One region of the Pediococcus damnosus genome, then DNA from elsewhere that is predicted to be linked to it. Evidence: a T-box and tRNA genes for the amino acid it is inferred to sense, from the RefSeq annotation. Region 1 holds a T-box; the other holds one or more tRNA genes.

Region 1 (4,410 bases):
CACGCGAACAGCCGCCGTAGCAATTCCGCGCACTGTTCGATTTGGATAGCCCTCATAAATATGCTTAAACCGTTTTAAAGCTGCAATGGTACGATCCATGGCAACCGGCTGTAAAATACTATTAGCACCCATCCCTTCAGATATGCGCGAGTCTTCCTTGATGCGCCGAACTTCGTGAAAACTGCCGTCGTCGTGGACTTCATTAATTGCCATCCGTACTGAATTAGAACCCAAATCCACAATTACCAAGTTTTCCATTTTTCACGCCTCGATTTTTTCGATTAATCCCGTTAATTTAATTGTATTTATTTTAACATGTTTTTAGGCGAAAATGCGCATTGCTCGCATATGCGGTGAATTTCTGGGGAGACTGAGGACAGCTCCTTGAAACAGCTATAGAGATATAAGTATCCTTCTCGCGGAATTGTGATCCCGCGCTACTTCATTACATTGGATGATTTTCGTTCCGAAAATCTTTTATATTCCGTACGCTGTCGATTCTTGTGGCACAGTTCAGCCGCAAGAACTCGCGCTACTTCATTTTCTTTTGGATGATTTTCGTTCCGAAAGTCCTTTATATTCCGTACGCTGTCGATTCTTGTGGCACAGTTCAGCCGCAAGAACTCGCATCCGTCGTCTTTGCCTGCTGCTTTCCGCTGAGCTTTAGGACAGCTCAGCAAAACAAGAGACTGATCATAAGCACGACTCCCGTGGGATTGCGATCCCACATACGTCGCACTTATGATCAGCCTCTTACCGTTTTACCTCACTCACTTGTTTTAGGACAGCTCGACAAGTCAAAAAGAGCATTCTAAGTATGACTCCCGCGGGATTGCAATCCCGCATCCGTCACACTTAGAATGCTCTTTTTACCGCTTTGTCTCACTCACTACTTAAAATAATTAATTCCCATTGCATCCCGTACTTCATCCAAAGTCTTGTTAGCTACTTTATTTGCCTTTTCACTACCTTGCTTCAAAATGTCATATACCCCAGGAATATCCTGTGCATACTGCTCTCTTCTTTCGCGAATTGGCTTCAAAATTTCCTGCAAAACTTCATTTAAATACCGCTTAATTTTGACATCACCCAGACCACCAGCTTGATATTGAGCCTTAAGATCCGCAACTTTTGCCTTATCTTTATCGAAAATGTCTAAATACGTAAATACCGTGTTGCCCTCTACATGACCCGGATCCGACACCTTAATATGGGTTGGATCGGTAAACATGGACATCACTTTCTTTTGAATCGTATCTTCATCATCTGACAAATAGATCGCATTGTTCAATGACTTACTCATCTTGGCATTCCCATCTAAACCGGGAATTCTGCCCAATCCTTTTGGTGGGAAATAACCTTTAGGCTCCACCAAAATTGGTTTGCCATAAATGTTATTAAAACTTCGCACAATTTCACGCGTTTGTTCCAACATTGGCTCCTGATCATCCCCAACTGGGACCGTATCTGCACCAAATGCCGTGATATCAGCAGCTTGGCTTACTGGGTAAATAAAGAATCCAGCGGGCACACTTTCACCAAACTTCTTTTGTTTAATTTCAGATTTAACCGTTGGATTACGTTCCAATCGAGAAACAGTCACCAAATTCAAATAAATTTCGGTTAAATCGCTCAAAGCAGGAATCTGCGACTGCACTAAAATTGTCGATTTCTCTGAATCAATACCAACCGCTAAATAATCCAAAGCCACTTGGATTAAACTGTTGCGGATCTTTTCTGGATCACGCGCATTGTCAGTCAAAGCCTGCATGTCCGCAATCATGATGTAACTATCGTAATTGCCACTGTTTTGTAATTCGACACGGTTTTTCAAAGAACCGACATAATGTCCAATGTGCAGCTTGCCTGTAGGACGATCTCCCGTTAAAATTACGTGTTTTTTTGTCATTTTAAAAATCCTTCTTCCTATATAAATACCTAATTTTATTTACAAAAAAATCCCATCACTAGTTAACCTAGCAATAGGACGAATTCACCGTGGTGCCACCTAATTTGCAGAATCTCTCTGCCACTCAATGCAGTTAACGGTGCCCCGTCACATTTGTTCTCCAAAACCCATTTCGTTTTTCGAAATCTTTCAGCATTTGATTTCTCTCTGTTGATGAAAAACTACTTTATTTCTTCATCGAACTTAATACAGTAATTGTACCTGTATTTATGGGTGTGGGCAAGTTTAACTGAAACAAAAAAGCCAATTATTTTTTGGCCTGATTCATAAATAGGAGTTATAATGAATTTACAAACTGAAGAACAACCCATTGCGTAATTTGCTTTGAATCAGTAGGTAATAAGCTGTGTAGAAAGAAAAAAGTAAAAAATTTATTTTTTGCCAGATTCAAAATCATAGGTTATACTTACTTTAGCGAAAAGCTAAACAACAGATACACCAAAGGCCTCAACTACTGTACATAGTTAAGGCCTTTTTTTGCACTTATTGAAATCATCCAGGCACTTACTTCGGTAAATGCCTACACAAAGTGGGCGGGTTGATGTCACCTAAATTCTACTTTTGGTTTCGTTTATTCAACCAATAAACGAACAGAGAATTAATCACTGCTACCAAAAGGGAAGCGATGAAGCTAAACAACGAATACACCCCCAATCCATTGCATAATTTGCTTTGAATCAGTAGGCAACTATTTTAGTATACAGGAAGGATGATGGTTACAAAGAAGAATTACGTCCCGTGTAAAAGTATCTTTAACACGATATATACGGTTTTATAAAAATTAGAATTTTGCAAGATTTATGAAGACGGGTTATAATGGATTCACAAGAGGAAAATAACAAAAAATCACACCAAAGGCCTTAACTATTGCTGTAGTTAAGGCCTTTTTTTGCACTTATTTAAATCGTTTCAAACTCGGCTTCGGCCAAATTCAAAACAAAGCGAGTGGGTTGATGTCACCTATGACCTACTTCCTGTCATGTCCATTCAACCAATAGACAAACAAGGAGTTTAAGATCGCTGCTAAAAGCGATCCTAAAAGGAAAATAACAAAATAGTCACACTTACAATCCATTGCATAATTTGCTTTGAATCAGTAGGCAACTATTTTAGTATCCAGGAAGAATTGAAAGCCACAAAGAAGAATTATGACCACATGTAAAAGTATCTTTAACGCGATACATACGGTTTTATAAAAATTAAATTTTTGCCAGATTTGTGAAAACGGGTTATAATGAATTCACGAGATGAAAATAACACAGGAATTGCACCAAAGGCCTTAACTACCGTTTATAGTTAAGGCTTTTTTTTGCACTTATTTAATTCGTTTCAAACCTGACTTCGGCCAAATTCAAAACAAAGCGGGTGGGTTGATGTCACCTATGACCTACATCCTGTCATGTCTATTCAACCAATAGGCAAACAAGGAGTTTAAGAGCGCTACTAAAAGCGATCCTAAAAATGAAAATAGCACAAGAATTGCACCCCCAATCCATTGCATAATTTGCTTTGAATCAGTAGGCAACTATTTTAGTATACAGGAAGAATTGATGGCCACAAAGAAGAATTATGACCACCCATAAAAGTATCTTTAACATGATATATAGAATGCTCTACAGAAATTATTGGTCTACTTTTTATCATTAATTCGTGAAAGACCACCTACGCAAAAACCATTCCGACTTATTGACCATTGTGTCAAAACTTCTATTAGAATTTACTTGCTCTTCAAACTTAAATATAGTAAGCTTACTAATGTAATAATTGCTTGTTTAGCTCAGTTGGCAGAGCACATCACTAGTAATGATGAGGTCGCTGGTTCGAGACCGGCAACAAGCATTCTTATAAGTCATTCTAACGATCATAGTTGGGATGACTTTTTTATTTAAAACTTCATGTCAGTTTTCTTGTAGCAATAAAATTATCAGTAACTATATAATTTTCTATATTGAATACTAGAGCAATTTAGACGATTTAGAACATTTATATACAGAAAGATTTCAGCCCAAACAAACGTTTTAAAAAATCAAAAAATGGAATATTGTTACCTGCAAAGCTAAGTATACTTTATAGACACCTGAACCATTCAAAATCCATGTTCTCCTAAGTTGCTAAGCAAATAGCAACAATAAAAGCAATAAAAGCAGCGCAAAATCCCATGCTTTGTGGGTTTTTACGCTGCTTTCCTAAAAAATTATTCCTGTACTTTTATCGATTTCATCAATACTTCAGCTTCAAAGAAATCATGTCGTAAGTTCCAATAAACTTCTTACTCTCCATTTTTTCTTCTAAGGCATTGATAAATTCAGCATTTCTGAACAAATCATCAGGTAATTTCATATCCTTACCAGTTGGATTTTGAATCCGGATAATATAACTATCTTGATCTTGATATGATGGATAAATCGCTGAAACAATCAATCTCTTATCCAAGTTTAATA
Region 2 (4,410 bases), 740 kb from region 1:
TTCGGCGAAGCTTTGAAATGAAGCCCCAGTAAACGGCGGCCGTAACTATAACGGTCCTAAGGTAGCGAAATTCCTTGTCGGGTAAGTTCCGACCCGCACGAAAGGTGTAACGATCTGGGCACTGTCTCAACGAGAGACTCGGTGAAATTATAATACCCGTGAAGATGCGGGTTACCCGCGACAGGACGGAAAGACCCCATGGAGCTTTACTGTAGCTTGATATTGAGTGTTTGTACAACTTGTACAGGATAGGTAGGAGCCGTAGATATCGGAACGCTAGTTTCGATGGAGGCGTTGGTGGGATACTACCCTCGTTGTATGAACCCTCTAACCCGCGCCACTAAGCGTGGCGGGAGACAGTGTCAGGTAGGCAGTTTGACTGGGGCGGTCGCCTCCTAAAGAGTAACGGAGGCGCCCAAAGGTTCCCTCAGAATGGTTGGAAATCATTCGCAGAGTGTAAAGGCACAAGGGAGCTTGACTGCGAGACAGACAGGTCGAGCAGGGACGAAAGTCGGGCTTAGTGATCCGGTGGTACCGTATGGAAGGGCCATCGCTCAACGGATAAAAGCTACCCTGGGGATAACAGGCTTATCTCCCCCAAGAGTTCACATCGACGGGGAGGTTTGGCACCTCGATGTCGGCTCATCGCATCCTGGGGCTGTAGTCGGTCCCAAGGGTTGGGCTGTTCGCCCATTAAAGCGGTACGCGAGCTGGGTTCAGAACGTCGTGAGACAGTTCGGTCCCTATCCGTCGCGGGCGTAGGAAATTTGAGAGGATCTGTCCTTAGTACGAGAGGACCGGGATGGACATACCGCTGGTGTACCAGTTGTTCCGCCAGGAGCATCGCTGGGTAGCTACGTATGGATGAGATAAACGCTGAAAGCATCTAAGTGTGAAACTCACCTCGAGATGAGATTTCCCATTCCATTTATGGAAGTAAGACCCCTGAGAGATGATCAGGTAGATAGGTTGGGAGTGGAAGTGTAGTGATACATGGAGCGGACCAATACTAATCGGTCGAGGACTTAACCACAAAGTGGTGTTCTCAAGAGAAGGATTCGATATTATTTAGTTTTGAGAGAATAAATTTCTTTCACACGAGCCGCGTAAGTGGATCGGAGAAGTGTGGTGACGATAGTGAGAAGGATACACCTGTTCCCATGTCGAACACAGAAGTTAAGCTTCTTAACGCCGAGAGTAGTTGGGGGATCGCTCCCTGCGAGGGTAGGACGTTGCCATGCGAATATTCCGGCATAGCTCAGTTGGTAGAGCACCTGACTGTTAATCAGGTTGTCGACGGTTCGAGCCCGCCTGCCGGAGTTTGGTTTTGGATATGGAGAGTTGTCCGAGCTGGCCGAAGGAGCATGACTGGAAATCATGTAGACGGATTTATCCGTCTCAAGGGTTCGAATCCCTTACTCTCCGTTTTAATTATGTTATGACCCGTTGGTCAAGTGGTTTAAGACACTGCCCTTTCACGGCAGTAACATGGGTTCGAATCCCGTACGGGTCATTTTTATGGAGAGTTAGCTCAGTTGGGAGAGCGTCTGCCTTACAAGCAGAGGGTCACAGGTTCGAGCCCTGTACTCTCCATTTAAATTATTGGTTCCATGGTCTAGTTGGTTTAGGACGCCTGCCTGTCACGCAGGAGATCACGAGTTCGAGTCTCGTTGGAACCGTTTGAAATGAATATTAAATATGTCATTTTTTGGCGCGATAGCTCAGTTGGTAGAGCAACGGATTGAAGCTCCGTGTGTCGGCAGTTCGACTCTGTCTCGCGCCATATTATGGAAGGGTAGCGAAGTCTGGCTAAACGCGGCGGACTGTAAATCCGCTCCTTCGGGTTCGGTGGTTCGAATCCACTCCCTTCCATTTTTATAATAGGGATATAGTTTAATGGTAGAACTGCGGTCTCCAAAACCGTCGATGTGGGTTCAACTCCTACTATCCCTGCCATTGTTGGCGGTAGTGGCGAAGTGGTTAACGCACCGGTTTGTGGATCCGGCACGCGTGGGTTCGATTCCCACCTACCGCCCTAAGGATGATTTTTAGTTATCCTTGAGGTTAGAAGTTCTTACTTTGAACTTAATTTAACCGGATAATATTAAGAGATGCCGCTGTGGCGGAATTGGCAGACGCGCTGGACTCAAAATCCAGTTCCCTTTACCGGGAGTGTGGGTTCGACCCCCACCGGCGGCATATAAGCTCAGTGTGAGCTTTTTTATTTGGTTCAAATGGCGGTATAGCCAAGTGGTAAGGCAGAGGTCTGCAAAACCTTCATCACCGGTTCAAATCCGGTTACCGCCTTGGTTTAGAGCATACTGTATAAGCGATTGTTTCTCATTCAAAAAGAGAAATTGATCGTTTTTTTTTTTTAATACTCAAGGCTTTTTGCCAAGACTGTTGATGAACCGTCCAAGACAGCATTAAAGATTAAGCATCTTAAAATACAAAATACTTATTTATTAAGTCTCTTTGTCAAATCCTGTTGATGAACCGCCAGAGACAGTATTAGAAGTTAAGCAACTTCTAATACTGTCTTTTTGTTTGGCTTGGTTCTTATTTATTAAATGCAAAAGGAGAATTCAAAATGAATTCTCCTTTTTTGTCTCTATAATTATTTTTTTTTGTTTTCGAGAACAATCTTTCTGATACTCATAATCACATTTGTAAAATCATAAGCGGCAAAGGCTGTGATTAACCAACGGTAACCAGAAGAAACATTTCCTGCACTGCTGTTTAGGTAGTAAAGGAAAAAAATGCCAAATAATAAATCGAGAATGATGTTTATAAGGATTGTGCGGTTAATTTTAATCTTCATAATGAACCTTTCTTTTCACAAGTTAATGTTTTAATCATATCACAAAAAGCTAAAACAAATGAACTTCTTCCTTGACAATTATCGTTTACAAATGTAGTCTGTTAATTGTAGATTACATTTGTAAACGGAGGACTTATAATGGCTAATGATTTACCTATCACCACTTCTGAATGGGAAGTGATGCGAATAGTATGGACACTGGAAAAGGCAACTAGTAGTGAGATTATAAATTTACTAGTAAAAAAACGAACCTGGAAAGCTTCAACAGTTAAAACCTTGATTGGTCGGTTAGTGCAAAAGGGAATGCTAACAGCGACAAAAGAAGGACACACAAATACTTACCAATGTGCGATTGCCGAGCGGACTGCTATGCAGGAAGAAGCGACAAGGCTCTTTAAAAATATGTGTGCAATGAAAAATGGGAAAGTTTTAGCGGAGCTTATCCAAGAAATTCAGTTGAGTAAAAGTGATATACAGAAACTTCAAGATGCGCTCACTGCTAAAGAACAAACAGCGCCAGATCAAGTCGCATGTAATTGTATTCCAAAGGAGGAGACAACAGAATGAATCATTCAAAAAATGACACAATGAGTATGGATCATGACATGATGAATCATGGTGGTCATATGATGCATATGGGAAATTTGAAACAAAAATTTTGGGTCTCATTAGTATTAACAATTCCAATTATTTTGATGAGTCCAATGATGGGAATGAAACTGCCTTTTCAGTTTAGTTTTACTGGTTCTAATTGGATTGTTGCAATTTTGGCTACGATTTTATTCTTCTACGGCGGAAAACCATTTTTCAGCGGTGCAAAAGGAGAAATGCAAGAACATAAACCGGCAATGATGATGTTAATTGCTTTGGGGATTTCAGTTTCATATATTTATAGTATGTATGCATTTATTGCCAACGATATTTTAAATATTCAACCACAAAAAGAAAGCTTTTTCTGGGAATTATCAACTTTAATTGTCATTATGCTTTTAGGGCACTGGGTTGAAATGAATACCATTAGTCATGCGGGGAGTGCTGTAGATGCATTGGGAAAGTTATTGCCGGATAAGGCTCATCTGGTTGAGAACGAGAAAGTGCAAGACATTAAAAGTACTGATATCCAAAATAAACAAATTTTACAAGTACGTGCTGGAGAAAAGATTCCGGCAGATGGGATTATAGTTTCGGGAAAATCAACAGTTAACGAAGCAATGGTTACAGGTGAAGCAAAGCAAGTTGAAAAAGACGTCAAAGGCCAGGTTATTGGTGGATCAATTAACGGTGACGGAACTTTTGAATTTAAAGTAACGGGGACAGGCGAAACTAGTTATCTTGCTCAGGTCCAAAAATTGGTTTCTGATGCACAACAAAATAAATCAAAAATCGAAAATACTGCAGATCGAGTTGCAGGCTGGCTATTCTATGCAGCCTTAATTATCGGTATAATTGCTTTTATCACATGGACATCACTTAGAGGACTATCAGTAGGGTTATCCATCACAGTTACCGTTCTGATCATTGCTTGTCCTCATGCGCTTGGATTAGCAGTTCCATTAGTTACAGCCCGTAGCACGGCTCTAGCGGCCAAT

Evidence for each region. The T-box of region 1 lies ahead of trpS (tryptophan--tRNA ligase). A T-box ahead of a tRNA ligase gene usually reads a tRNA of that ligase, here a tRNA-Trp.
Region 2: it encodes a tRNA-Trp, which carries the amino acid that the T-box ahead of trpS (tryptophan--tRNA ligase) is inferred to sense. The anticodon was not compared.

What each region holds. Positions count from the first base shown of each region.
Region 1 covers NZ_CP012294.1:1,568,004-1,572,413, reverse strand. The annotation lists gene ADU73_RS07265 (Ppx/GppA family phosphatase) at 1-258, opposite strand, end outside; gene trpS (tryptophan--tRNA ligase) at 890-1,909, opposite strand; T-box leader at 1,981-2,156, opposite strand; tRNA gene ADU73_RS07250 (tRNA-Thr) at 3,736-3,808, shown strand; gene ADU73_RS07245 (glycoside hydrolase family 38 N-terminal domain-containing protein) at 4,190-4,410, opposite strand, start outside.
Region 2 covers NZ_CP012294.1:183,217-187,626, reverse strand. The annotation lists rRNA gene ADU73_RS00870 (23S ribosomal RNA) at 1-1,033, shown strand, start outside; rRNA gene rrf (5S ribosomal RNA) at 1,125-1,241, shown strand; tRNA gene ADU73_RS00860 (tRNA-Asn) at 1,248-1,320, shown strand; tRNA gene ADU73_RS00855 (tRNA-Ser) at 1,336-1,425, shown strand; tRNA gene ADU73_RS00850 (tRNA-Glu) at 1,441-1,513, shown strand; tRNA gene ADU73_RS00845 (tRNA-Val) at 1,521-1,593, shown strand; tRNA gene ADU73_RS00840 (tRNA-Asp) at 1,605-1,679, shown strand; tRNA gene ADU73_RS00835 (tRNA-Phe) at 1,711-1,783, shown strand; tRNA gene ADU73_RS00830 (tRNA-Tyr) at 1,790-1,872, shown strand; tRNA gene ADU73_RS00825 (tRNA-Trp) at 1,883-1,956, shown strand; tRNA gene ADU73_RS00820 (tRNA-His) at 1,963-2,035, shown strand; tRNA gene ADU73_RS00815 (tRNA-Leu) at 2,114-2,199, shown strand; tRNA gene ADU73_RS00810 (tRNA-Cys) at 2,237-2,307, shown strand; gene ADU73_RS00805 (hypothetical protein) at 2,618-2,821, opposite strand; gene ADU73_RS00800 (CopY/TcrY family copper transport repressor) at 2,960-3,388, shown strand; gene ADU73_RS00795 (heavy metal translocating P-type ATPase) at 3,385-4,410, shown strand, end outside.